3 regions of the Streptomyces sp. NPDC040622 genome follow, and region 2 is predicted to be linked to each of the others. Evidence: riboswitches for the same ligand, from Rfam matches in the RefSeq annotation. Region 2 holds a riboswitch; each other region holds the start of a gene.
The links. A riboswitch is a leader RNA that binds a small molecule or an ion and turns the genes downstream of it on or off. The one in region 2 is predicted to bind S-adenosylmethionine.
Positions count from the first base shown of each region.

Region 1: linked by a shared signal. The riboswitch ahead of ACZ592_RS35945 (aminotransferase class V-fold PLP-dependent enzyme) and the one ahead of thrC (threonine synthase) in region 2 are both predicted to bind S-adenosylmethionine.
Region 3: linked by a shared signal. The riboswitch ahead of ACZ592_RS12580 (hypothetical protein) and the one ahead of thrC (threonine synthase) in region 2 are both predicted to bind S-adenosylmethionine.

Region 1 covers NZ_JBVIXD010000016.1:109,712-113,954, reverse strand. The annotation lists gene trpD (anthranilate phosphoribosyltransferase) at 127-1,191, shown strand; SAM riboswitch class IV at 1,279-1,396, shown strand; gene ACZ592_RS35945 (aminotransferase class V-fold PLP-dependent enzyme) at 1,570-2,943, shown strand; partial or broken gene ACZ592_RS35940 (glycerate kinase) at 2,892-3,649, opposite strand; gene ACZ592_RS35935 (hypothetical protein) at 4,005-4,243, opposite strand, start outside; gene ACZ592_RS35930 (small secreted hydrophilic protein) at 4,210-4,243, opposite strand, start outside.
Region 2 covers NZ_JBVIXD010000006.1:161,307-165,549, forward strand. The annotation lists gene ACZ592_RS18490 (DUF7927 domain-containing protein) at 1-406, opposite strand, end outside; gene ACZ592_RS18495 (glucosyl-3-phosphoglycerate synthase) at 472-1,416, opposite strand; SAM riboswitch class I at 1,551-1,708, shown strand; gene thrC (threonine synthase) at 1,702-3,021, shown strand; gene ACZ592_RS18505 (ubiquitin-like small modifier protein 1) at 3,140-3,415, shown strand; gene ACZ592_RS18510 (cold-shock protein) at 3,835-4,038, shown strand.
Region 3 covers NZ_JBVIXD010000004.1:122,797-127,039, forward strand. The annotation lists gene ACZ592_RS12570 (GNAT family N-acetyltransferase) at 1-503, opposite strand, end outside; gene ACZ592_RS12575 (SDR family oxidoreductase) at 537-1,268, opposite strand; gene ACZ592_RS12580 (hypothetical protein) at 1,406-1,744, opposite strand; SAM riboswitch class IV at 1,789-1,898, opposite strand; gene ACZ592_RS12585 (radical SAM protein) at 1,978-3,336, opposite strand; gene ACZ592_RS12590 (Gfo/Idh/MocA family protein) at 3,443-4,243, opposite strand, start outside.

The sequences.
Region 1 (4,243 bases), on a different contig from region 2:
GTCGCCACGGCAGGAGCCCCGTCCATTGCATGGACGGGGCTCTTTGCCGTCCCGGACGCTGGATAGGGTGGTGCCACCCCCTGTGCGGGGGCCCTTGTCACCCACGGACGAAGACCAGGAGCGGCTATGAGCGCTGTGACCCCCGCAGGAGGCGACACCGCGGCGGACCGTTCCTGGCCCGACGTGCTGAACGGCCTGCTCGACGGGCGCGACCAGAGCGCGGACGACACGGCCTGGGCCATGGACCGCATCATGCGGGGCGAGGCCACCGACGCGCAGATCGCGGCCTTCGTGGTCGCCCTGCGGGCCAAGGGCGAGACCGTCGAGGAGATCTCCGGACTCGTCCGCGCCATGTACGCGCACGCCAACGTCATCGACGTGCCGGGCCCGAGCGTCGACATCGTGGGCACCGGCGGCGACGGCGCCAAGACCGTCAACATCTCGACCATGTCGGCGATCGTCGTCGCGGGCACGGGCGCGAAGGTCGTCAAGCACGGCAACCGCGCCGCCTCCAGCGCGTCCGGCGCCTCCGACGTCCTGGAGAAGCTCGGCGTCAATCTGGACCTCACCCCGCAGCGGGTCGTCGAGGTCGCGGACGAGGCCGGCATCACGTTCTGCTTCGCCGTGAAGTTCCACCCCGCGCTGCGCCACGCGGGCGGCGCGCGCAGCCAGCTGGGGATCAGGACCGTCTTCAACCTCCTCGGCCCGCTCACCAACCCCGCCCAGGTGCGGGCCCAGGCCGTCGGTGTCGCCGACCCCAAGATGGCGCCCGTCGTGGCCGGCGTCTTCGCCGAGCGCGGCAACTCCTCGCTCGTCTTCCGCGGCGACGACGGGCTCGACGAGCTGACGACGACGGCGACGTCCCGGGTCTGGACGGTGCGGGACGGCGCGGTGCGCGAGGAGGCCTTCGACCCGCGTGACGTCGGCATCGACGTGGTGCCGGTCGAGGCGCTGCGGGGCGCCGACGCCTCGTACAACGCGGAGGTGGCGCTGCGGCTGCTGGACGGGGAGAGCGGGCCGGTGCGGGACGCGGTGCTGCTGAACTCCGCGGCGGCCCTGGTGGCCCTGAGGCCGACCGACGAGCCCCTGGTGGAGCAGTTGCGCGCCCAGATGGTCAGGGCGGCGCAGGCGATCGACTCGGGCGCCGCGAAGCGGGCCCTGGAGCGCTGGGTGTCCGCGAGCAACCGCTGAGGAGAACCCTCCGGTGTGACGCACGGCGCAGTCCGGAATCTGGACTGCGCCTTGCGCGCCGAAGATCGTGTGGCAGGATGCTGCACAGGTCATGAGTGACAGCGACTACGGCCCCGGCCCGCTGTCCGGCAACCCTCCGTCCGTGGCGGGGTGCCCCGGGTGAAGACCAGGCCGTGCGCAGCGAGGCGTATGGCAAGCGCGGACCCCTCTCAACCCTGGGGTCCTGGTCCTCAAGGGAGCAGTCTCGTGAGCAAGCGAATGTGCTAGGGCCTTCGGCCCCTTTCCGCACACCCTTCTTCTCTTCATCACTGCACCGCCGCACCCCTGTCGTGCCGCTGTCGTCGCAGTGAACTCACTTGTCTCTCACGGGAGTTCGCCATGTCTGTTTCCGCCGTTGCCGTCGACCCGTCCGTCTGCGCCCCGCTGGCCGTCCTCGGCAGGGACGTCACCGTTCCGCTGGTCACCGGTGGCGAGGTGACGTACGCGGCGCTCGACTACGCGGCGAGCGCCCCGGCGCTGCAGCGGGTCTGGGACGACGTGGCGGCGTACGCGCCCTACTACGGCAGCGTGCACCGCGGGGCCGGCTACCTCTCGCAGCTCTCCACCGACCTCTTCGAGAACTCCCGCGAGACCGTCGCCGCGTTCCTCGGCTGCCGCGACGGCGACCAGGTCGTCTTCACCCGCTCCACCACCGACTCGCTGAACCTGCTGGCCGCCGCGCTGCCCGCCGACTGCCAGGTCTTCGTCTTCGAGACCGAGCACCACGCCTCGCTCCTGCCGTGGCGCGACGCCCGCGTCACCTACCTCAACGCGCCGCGCACGCCCGGCGAGGCCGTGCAGACCCTGGAGCGCGCCCTCGCGGAGCGCGACCCCTACGGCCCCGCCCTGGTGTGCGTGACCGGCGCCTCGAACGTCACCGGTGAGCTCTGGCCGGTGCGCGAGCTGGCCGCCGCCGCCCACGCGCACGGCGCCCGGATCGTCCTGGACGCCGCGCAGCTCGCGCCCCACCACCCCGTCTCCATCGACGAGTTGGACGTCGACTGGGTCGCCTTCTCCGGCCACAAGCTGTACGCGCCCTTCGGCTCGGGCGTCCTCGCGGGCCGCTCCGACTGGCTGCGTGACGCCGAGCCCTACCTGGCCGGCGGCGGGGCCTCGCGGAAGGTGGCGCGCCGCGCCGACGGCGGCGTCGACGTGGAGTGGCACGACACCGCGGCCCGCCACGAGGCCGGTTCGCCCAACGTCATCGGCGTGTACTCGATCGCCGCCGCCTGCAAGGCGCTCACCGAGGCGGGCTTCGACGACCTCGTCGCTCGCGAGCAGTACCTCATCGGGAAGGTCCGCGAGGGCCTCGCCGAGGTGCCGCAGGTGCGGGTCCTCTCGCTGTTCGGCGACGACGCGCCGCGCGTGGGCGTCATCTCCTTCGTCGTGGACGGCTGGAACAGCTCGCACTTCGCCGCCGCGCTCTCCGCCGAGTACGGCATCGGCGTGCGGGACGGCCTCTTCTGCGCCCACCCGCTGGTGCGCACCCTGCTCGGCAGCGAGCCCGACGAGCCCGGCGAGTGCGGTGCCCCCGAGGCCGCGCCCGGCGAGAAGTCCCTGAACGCCATCCGCGTGAGCTTCGGCGCGGGCACCCCCGACGAGCACGTCGAGCGTTTCGTGCGCGCCGTCAAGGAACTGGTCGCCGACGGAGCGCGGTGGAACTACCGCACCGAGGACGGGCGTTGCGTGCCGGACACCAGCGCCGCCGCCTGAGCCGGAGACAGCAGCCGTGACCCGAGCCGGATCATCCGCACGGTCCGCTCGGCCGCGTCGGTGAGGAACTCGCCGCCCCTGCCGAGCGCCTCGGTCGGCGGGACCGGGGCGGGCAGGATGGCGCTGCAGGCGTCCACGCCCAGCGCGCGGACCGTGTGCGCGCCGGGCCACCTCGGCGGGGATCGCCGCGCGGCGTCCGGTGGTCCGGGGCGCCCTCGGCGGTGATGACCAGGTCGGCGCGGGCGAGCCTGCCGTCCAGGCCGACTCCGTCGAGCAGGACGTCGAAACGGGGCAGGAGGGCGGCGCCGAGCGCGGCGAGTCCGGTGCCCAGGCCGCCCGACGCGCCCGTGCACAGGTCGGCGCGTACGCGCAGGTCCCGCGTGAGGATGTGCGCCCAGTGCTCCAGGGCGGCGGTCAGCTGTTCGACCTGAGTGGGGGTCGCGCCCTTCTGCGGGCCGAAGACGCGGGCGACGCCGCGCTCACCGCACAGCACGTTGAAGGGGCCGCAGGCGACGCGGATCCCGGTGTGCGCGAGGCGCGCGTCGAGGCCGCTCGCGTCGATGCGGCTCAGGCGCGTCAACTCCCGCCCGCCGGGTCCCGGTTCCCAGCCGTCGGCGTCCAGGAGGAGGGCGCCGAGGGCCTGCAGGGCGCCCGTGCCGCCGTCCGACGTGCCCGGGTCGCCACAGCCGACCAGGACGCGTCCGGCGACGGCCCGGCCGATGGCCGTCGCCATCGGGAGCGCGACGCCCGAGATGGCGGGCAGCACGGTGAACACGTCGGCGGCCTTGGCCCGTTCGCCCGCCGGGTGGATGGCCACGACGAACGCGGCCGCCGGGTGGCCCTCGCCCGCCCCGATCTCCCCCTTCGCCCAGCGGATCTCGCCCCGGTCGCGGTGGAGCGTGCCGGTCGCGTCGGGGGACGCGAAGACGGCCCTCATCGCGGCGGGGTCCTCGGCCGGCGGGTGGTCGATGCGCGGCTCGCGGGACTGCTGCTTCTTGGCGGGCGCCCGGCCGGAGCGGCCGACCAGGCCGAGGAGTTCCTCGTCGGGGTCGGTGAACCTCTCACCCGTGTGCGGGCCGACGCCCTCGCGCGCGAGGTTTGGTGAACTCGCCGGTCTCCTGGGCCAGGAGGCGGTCGATGCGGTGCTCGACGTCGCGGAGCAGGACCGAGCGGGTGGTGGCCGCGACCGCGCCGAGCGCGACGGCCATCACGACGAGCAGCCACAGCAGGACGCGGACACGGGCCGGTATCCGGCGGCGCCGGGGCTCAGCCGTCGTCTCCGGGCCCGTCGTCGTCGCGC
Region 2 (4,243 bases):
CGCAGATGTTGCGCACGGTGTTGCCGAAGCGGTGCGTGCCCGCGTTGCCGCCCCAGAACAGGCGGGCGTAGTCGACCGTGGCGCCCGGTGGGATCGTCACCTGTCCGGTGCTGGAGTCGAAGGTGCCGGTGAGCCCCGCGGTGTCGATGCGGTGCTCGACGAAGTTGTTGTTGTTCTTGGTGCCCTGGGCCTGCTGGGTCTCCTTGCAGGAGGCGGCCACGTCGGCGGGGCTCGTCGGGCAGTCAAGGACCGTGTTGCCGATGGTCTTGAAGTCGCCGTAGAGCGATTCGTCGTAGCGTTTGGCGAAGGGCTCGATGACCTCCGCGGACGCGGGCGACGCGGTCGCGACGAGCGCGCCCGCCGCGACGGTGGCGGAGGCGAGCGTGAGGACGCCCGCCCGCCGCATGGCTTTCACTGCATGTCTGACCCACATAAGTAGGCAATGTAGGCAAAGCGGACAATCATCTGAGGTTACGCCACGCGACGACGCGCATACTCAGCAATATCGGTCATCGGCGGACGCTCCTCCGTGTCGACCGGATACGTCCGCGGCGCGAACCCGTCCTCGCCCCGCTCGAACTGCGTCAGCTCGGGACGCAGCAGATGGCCGCGCGCCAGCCGCAGCTGCGCCGTCCGGTAGATCGCCGCCGCCATCCGGCCGAGCGCCTGCCCGTCCTGGTGCCGGTGCCTGCGCACCCCCACGTCCACCTGCGCCAGCGCGTCGAGCCCCACCGTGTGCAGCGCGTCCACGAGCAGCCCCAGCTCCACCCCGTACCCGACCGGGAACGGCAGCCGCTCCAGGAGCGACCTGCGCACCGCGTACTCGCCGCCCAGCGGCTGCACGAACCCCGCGAGGCGCGGCCAGTGCATGTTCAGCAGCGGCCGCGCCATCAGCTCCGTCACCCGCCCGCCCTGCCCGGCCGCCTCGCCCAGCGGGCGGTCGTACATCGCCTTCACGAAGTCCACGTCCGGGTCCGTGAGCAGGGGACCCACGATCCCCGAGACGAAGTCCGCCGAGAACTCCCGCAGGTCCGCGTCGACGAACGCCACGACGTCGCCGTCCGTCACCAGCAGCGAGCGCCACAGCACCTCGCCCTTGCCCGGCACCGGCGCGATGCGCGGCAGGATCTCGTCGCGGTGCACGACCTTGGCGCCCGCCGCCGCGGCGACCTCGGCGGTGCGGTCCGTGGAGCCGGAGTCGACCACCACCAGCTCGTCGACCAGGCGCACCTTCTCCATCAGCTCGCGGCGGATCTCGGCGACGATCTCACCGACCGTGGCCTCCTCGTCGAGCGCGGGCAGGACGACGCTCACCGAGGTGCCGGACGCCCGTTTCGCGGCGACGAGCCGCTCCGGCGGACGGTCGGCGACGGACCAGGAACGCCTGCTCAGCCAGTGCTCGACCTCTTCCAGCACGGTCGTGGTCCTCCCATATGTGATCCATCTCGCGGTTCGGACGACTATCTCAAGGGTCCGGGGCTTCGGTTACAGTCTTGAACAACGCCGGTGACCATCGCATGTCGGGGGTCCCGGGCGTCACAACCGAATACCGCTCATCCAGAGGGGCAGAGGGAAACGGCCCGTTGAAGCCCCGGCAACCCTCCAGCCGGTCTCGTACGCGATCCATCGGATCCGCGCCGCGAGGCTCCCGGCTCGGGAAGGTGCCAATTCCGTCTCGCGGCGAGATGCGTCGCGAGGAAGATGAGGAGAAAGGGCCTCGCCTCCATGGCTGTGCAGACTGTCGCCACTGAGAACACCACCTCTTCCGTAGACCTCGGCCCCGCCTCCGGCCTCTCCTGCCGTGAGTGCGGCACCAAGTTCCCGCTCGGTCCGATCTTCGCCTGCGTCGAGTGTTTCGGCCCCCTCGAAGTCGCCTACGACCTGCCGCTCGGCGACCCGGAGTCCCTCCGCAAGCAGATCGAGGCGGGACCCGCCAACATCTGGCGCTACGCCCCCCTGCTGCCCGTCCCCGCCGACGTGGCCGACAAGCCGAACCTCAACCCGGGCTGGACCAAGCTGGTCAAGGCCGACAACCTCGCCGCCGAACTCGGCGTCGACGCGGGCAAGCTGTTCGTCAAGGACGACTCCGGAAACCCGACGCACTCCTTCAAGGACCGCGTCGTCGCGCAGGCGCTCGAAGCGGCGCGCGCCTTCGGCTTCACCACCCTGTCCTGCTCCTCCACCGGCAACCTCGCGGGCGCCGTCGGCGCCGCCGCCGCCCGCGCCGGCTTCCGCTCCTGCGTGTTCATCCCGCACGACCTGGAGCAGGGCAAGGTCGTCATGGCCGCGGTCTACGGCGGCGAGCTCGTCGGCATCGAGGGCAACTACGACGACGTGAACCGCTTCTGCTCCGAGCTCATCGGCGACCCACTGGGCGAGGGCTGGGGCTTCGTCAACGTCAACCTGCGGCCGTACTACGGCGAGGGTTCCAAGACCCTCGCGTACGAGATCTGCGAACAGCTCGGCTGGGAGCTGCCCGACCAGCTCGTCATCCCGATCGCCTCGGGCTCACAGCTCACGAAGATCGACAAGGGGCTCAAGGAGCTCATCGCGCTCGGCCTGGTCGAGGACAAGCCCTACAAGATCTTCGGCGCGCAGGCCGAGGGCTGCTCCCCGGTGTCCACGGCCTTCAAGGCCGGCCACGACGTGGTGCGCCCGCAGAAGCCGGACACCATCGCCAAGTCCCTGGCGATCGGCAACCCGGCCGACGGCCCGTACGTCCTCGACATCGCGCGCCGCACGGGCGGTGCGGTGGAGGACGTGAACGACGAGCAGGTCGTCGAGGCGATCAAGCTTCTCGCCCGTACGGAAGGGATCTTCGCCGAGACGGCGGGCGGGGTCACCGTGGGCGTCACGAAGAAGCTCGTCGACGCGGGGCTCATCGATCCCTCGCTGACCACGGTGGTCCTCAACACGGGGGACGGCCTCAAGACGCTGGACGCTGTCGCCGAGACCTCGCAGGCCACCGCGACGATCAAGCCGAGCCTCGAGGCGTTCCGCTCCGCGGGTCTCGCCGGTTAGCCGCCGCAGGGCCTGACCGGCGTCGCCGACTGCCGGTCGTGGTCCGTCCTCGCGCGGTCCCCCGCGCCCCGTTCAGGGGCGCCCCACCCCCGTACTCCGTACTTCTGAGGTGAACACCATGAGCGTCAACGTTCGCATCCCCACCATTCTTCGCACCTACACCGGCGGCAAGTCCGAGGTCGCCGCCGAGGGGGCGACCCTCGGTGAGGTCATCGCCGACCTGGAGAAGAACCACAACGGCATCGCCGCCCGCGTCCTGGACGACCAGGGCAAGCTCCGCCGCTTCGTGAACGTGTACGTCAACGACGACGACGTCCGTTTCGAGCAGGGCCTCGAGACCGCGACGCCGGACGGCGCCGGCGTCTCGATCATTCCCGCCGTCGCCGGCGGCTGATCTTTTCGCAAGTACCCTGCGTTATCTGAATTGCCCCCTCCGTACGAGAAACGGAGGGGGCAATTCTGCATGGTTGAGCGCGGTACAGTTGGGAAGCGTGCTTCGCCGTTAGTGCCGAGCGCATATACGAAGTCGGCCCGGAGTCGACAAGAAGTAGCCAAAGAGCGCTGCCCATTTGAACCTTGTGCGGCATTTGCCTGGCCCGACTTGCCCTGAATTCCAGCGAATTCTCCGCATATTACCGATCGGGCGTGCCCAGAATTCTCGTCCGATTGACCTGTTGCAGACGGCAGTTGGACAGATACATTCAGCGGCGGTCGACGCGTTCCGGCGCACACCCCCAATCAGTGGGGGGTGAGGTCTGACCCGGGTCCGCGAAGTGCGGTCCTGTGCAAGGGCCAGTAATAGGGGAGTTAGGCATGGCTCAGGGCACCGTCAAGTGGTTCAACGCGGAGAAGGGGTACGGCTTCATCGCGGTCGACGGTGGTGCGGATGTTTTCGTCCACTACAGCGCGATCCAGATGGACGGGTACCGCACCCTTGAAGAAGGTCAGCGAGTCGAATTCGAGATCTCGCAGGGCCAGAAGGGTCCGCAGGCGGACATGGTCAAACTCGCCGTCTAGCTCGGCGCGACCGACCACCGAAGCAAGCATCGCGAGGGGCTCGTATCCCGTCAGGGGTACGGGCCCCTCGTGTGTGCGGTGCCGGGCGCCTCGTGCGTGCGGCGCCGGGCCCCTCGTACGTGCGGCGCCGGGCGCCGCGGTGTGCGCCCCCGGGGCGCCGGGCACGCGCCCCGGGAGCTGTCCGAGATCCGTGAGAGGCGCTTGC
Region 3 (4,243 bases), on a different contig from region 2:
GCGCCCTTGATGCACAGGTAGCCCGGCGCGACCCCGTACTCCTCGAAACCGCACTTAGCGAGCACGCGCTGCGACGCGGTGTTGTGGAGCAGGGTGCCCGCCTCGACACGGTGCAGGCCCAGGTCCCCGTCCGCCGCCCCACACACGTACCGGGCGGCGGCGGTGGCCAGACCCCGGCCCACCTGCCCGGCGTCGATCCAGTAGCCGAGGTTCCCGCTGCGGGCCGGGCCCAGCACGATGTTCGACAGGGCGGCGTGGCCGACGACCTCGTCGCCGCTCACGAGCACCCAGTGCGCCGAGCGGCCCGCACGGCCGTCCTCCAGCTGCCCGCGGACCCGGTCCCTCTGGCCCTCCTCGGTGTAGAAGGACTCGGGCCGGTCCGGCTCCCAGGGGTCGAGGTGCACGCGGTTGCGCCGGTGGGCGCGGGCGAGCGCGGGGCCGTCGCCGGGCGCGACGGGTCGGATGGCTACGTCGTGCGCGAGGGCGACCGCTCCAGTGATCATGTGCACAGCGTACGAGCGGCCGCCCGGGGCGCGTCAGCGGCCGCCCGCCACCCGCAGCACCGTGCCGGTCGCGTACGAGGCGTCGTCCGAGAGCAGCCAGGCGACGGCCGCCGCGATCTCCGACGGCTGCCCCGAGCGCCCCATGGGGATGCCCGGAGCGAGCTTCGCGGGACGCTCGGGGTCGGCGTGGAACTCGGTCCAGATGACGCCGGGGGCGACGGCGTTGACGCGGATGCCGTCCGCCGCGACCTCCTTGGCCAGGCCCACCGTCATCGTGTCGACGGCGCCCTTGGCGGCCGCGTAGTGGACGTACTCGCCGGGGGCGCCGAGGGTCGCGGCGGCGGAGGAGATGTTCACGATCGCGCCGCCGCCGGCCGACATGTCGCGCACCGCGCGCCGGGCGCAGAGCAGATACCCGAGCACGTTGACCTCCAGGGCCCGGCGCAGACCCGCGGCGTCGGCCTCCGCGAGCGGACCGACCGGGGCGCCCACGCCCGCGTTGTTGACCAGTCCGGTGACCGGGCCGAGCTCGGCCGCCGCGGTGTCGAAGAGGCGGTCGACGTCGGCCTCGTCGGCGGTGTCGGCCCGGACGGTGACGCAGCGGCGGCCTGCCGCGCGTACCGCGTCGGCGGCCTTCTCGGCGGCGGCCTCGTCCGCGTGGTAACCGATGACGACGTCGTGGCCCTCCTCGGCGAGACGGGCGCTGACAGCGGCGCCGATGCCGCGACTGCCGCCGGTGACGACGGTGACGGGGTGGTGTTGCACGGGGGACCTCCGGCTGTGGGTGGCTGACTGTCGCGCCGCCCGGACGCGGGGATCGCCCGCGTCCGGATCACGTCGTCATCCTACGAAGCGGTGATCTTCGGCGGCGGCCGGGACGAGGCGGGCCCCGGCGGATGCCGTCAGTGATCCGCCGGCTGCGGGGCCACGCAGACCAGCGTGGTGCCCACGGTGTCGCGGCTGAGCCGCAGCAGGTTCCAGCGGGGCTGCCACCGGGCCAGGCCCTTGTGCTCCCGCAGAAGGCCGCGCAGCCGCTCCGGGTCGTGCGTCCACAGGGCCGCGGGGACACCCCTGGTCGGGCCGAGCACATGAAGGGCGATGCGGCCGTCCTCCGCGACGTCGTGCGAGGACAGGAGCACGTCGACCACCGTGCCGGGGTCGCTCGCGCTGTTGCGGGCCTGGGTCCAGTGGACCTGGTGACCGGGGGTGTAGGTGTCGCAGGTGTCGTGCGAGTGCGTCATGGTGCGCCTCCGGAGTCGTGGACCCCGGTGTCGCCGACCCCGGTGATCCGCCGTTCCCCGTGCACGTCGCACGGGGCGGGTCGTCACCCGGGGCACCCGCGACGGAGCGGGGTGCCGTCCAGCGAGCCGGGGCTTGGCGCTGGAACTCGTGACCCGCCCCGACCGTAACACGGCGTCCGGGAGGCCTGCCCGGGCTTTTCCGCACCCCCGGACAGGCCTCTCACCCCACGGTTCTACGGGGTTTCCACCGGCACGACGGCGTCCTCGGGGGCGGCCTTCTCCGCGGGCAGGCTGTCCATGAAGGAGCTGACCGAGAAGACCGCGTTGCCGGGTCCCGCCGGGCCGTAACCGGGCGGCGACGAGAGGCCGTTGGCCTCCATCGTGGCGCGGTAGGCCTCCAGGAGCCGCACGTGGTACTCCAGCGGGGCGCCCTGCGGGTTCGCCTTGCCGAGCGGGGTCGTGGGCTCCGGGCACCAGGTGGTGAAGCGGGGCGTGATGCCGCGCGACATGAAGTACTGCAGGCCCTCGACGGTGGAGTCGATGGCCTCGTCGACCGTCTTGAACCCGAAGGGCTCCGCCATCTCGACGCCCGCCACGAAGTTCGGGATGACGTTGCGCGGCCCGAACACCTCGGCGGAGTCCAGGATGCGGCGGTGCCACTCGTCACGGCCGACGTAGCGCTCCTTGCCGGGGCAGTACCGCTCGAACAGGTACGGGTCCCACACCTCGTAGTTGGGGTGGTAGATCCGCACGCCGTAGTCGTGGAAGCGCTGCACGTCCGCCTTGGGCAGGGCCTGGGCGACGACCTTGCCGATCCAGCGGCCGGGGAAGCGCTCCTCGATGGCCTTGGCGTACTGGCCGTAGAAGTCGGCCTCGTCCTTGCCCTGGAGCTGTGTGGTGATGGCGCCGCCGGTGAGCGTGTACGCGGTGGACGACTTGTTGGTGTCGTACTTGTCGATGATGGCGAGGGCCTCAAGCACCTCGTCCATCGGCTTCACGCCCGTGTAGGGGCGGCCCGCCGCCTTCTGCTGGCGCCAGTTGTGGTTGATGTCGCAATACTGGCACTCCTCCTTGGCGCCGAAGTACTGGCAGACGCGGAAGACCGTCAGGTAGATCAGGTAGCCCCACTGGATGGTGGGGGCCACCTCCATCACGGACTTGCCGTTCTCCAGGGTGTGCCGGTAGTAGTCCGGCATCGGCGGCAGGCCGACGTCGGAGATCCGCACGCCGTCCAGGTAGAGGCCGAGGACGCCGTGGTCGTCGGCGGCCACGCGGTAGGGCGACGCGGGGTTCACGCGCACCGAGACGACGGTGCGGCGCAGCTCGTAGGGACCGCCGGTGAGGACGATCTCCTCCGGCGGGCGGCGCAGCGCGGCGGCCCCCAGCTCGGGGAGCGTGCCGTGGTCGAAGGAGAAGATGAAGTACGACTTCGGCTTGACGTCGCCGCCCTCGTTGTCGCTGAGGGCCGACTCGTCGAAGGCGATGCCGCCGCGCAGCAGGTCTTCCTTGATCACGGCTTCCCGCGGCACGTGCGGGAACCGCTCCATGAGTGACTCGATGAGCTGGGTACGGCTCTCGCTGCGGCTTGGCATGGGCCGGGCACCTCGGATCCTGTCGGTCGATCTGTCCCGTCCACGCTAATACGCGCCCGATCCGTTCCGGATCCGACTCCGGTCTCAGTCCTCATCCGCAGCAGGTCTAGACTCCGGGCGGGCTGCCTCCTTCGTTGACGCGGCCTCCTTCGTTGACGCCGGCCGGCACCACCGGGACCCCCGTGGCCGCGGAGGCGTACCCCGCCGCCACGAGGCGCAGCGTGCGCAGGCCGCCCTCTCCGTCGGCGACGTCCGTGCCGCCCTCCTCGGGTCCGTACAGGAAGGCGCGGAGCATCCGCTCGTCCAGGTCGACGCCGAACGGGACCTCCGTGCCGCGTCCGGCGCGTTCGCTGAAGCCGTGCACCTTCTGGTCGAAGGCGTCCATCTCCAGCGTGGCCCGTTCCCCGACGACGGTGAGCTCCAGGCCGCCCCAGGAGTGGTGGGATCGCGGGTGGGACCAGCTGCAGTCGATGGTGGCGACGGCGCCGTTGGAGTAGGTCACGCTGACCAGGCCGCTGGTCTCGGCGTCGACCTCGTCGGCGTACAGGAGGTTGTTGGTCTGCGCGTACACCTCGACGGCGCGGGCCTCGTCGAAGAGGTCGTCCAGCAGGTCGGCGATGTGGACGGTGTGGTCCATCAGGGCGCCGCCGCCGGAGAGGGCGGGTTCGGCGAACCAGCGGCGGTCCCGGGTCGGCATGCTGCCGTTGTTCGCGCCCGACACCGCGAGGACCGCTCCCGCCTCCCCCGCGTCGACGGCGGCCTTCACGGCGGCGTAGGCGGGGCTGAAGCGGACGGGGTGGGCGACGGCGAGCCGGACGCCCGCCGCGCGGCAGGCGGCGACCATGGCCTCGCCGTCCTCGACCGTCGCGGCCAGCGGTTTCTCGCACAGGACGGCGGCCACGCCGTG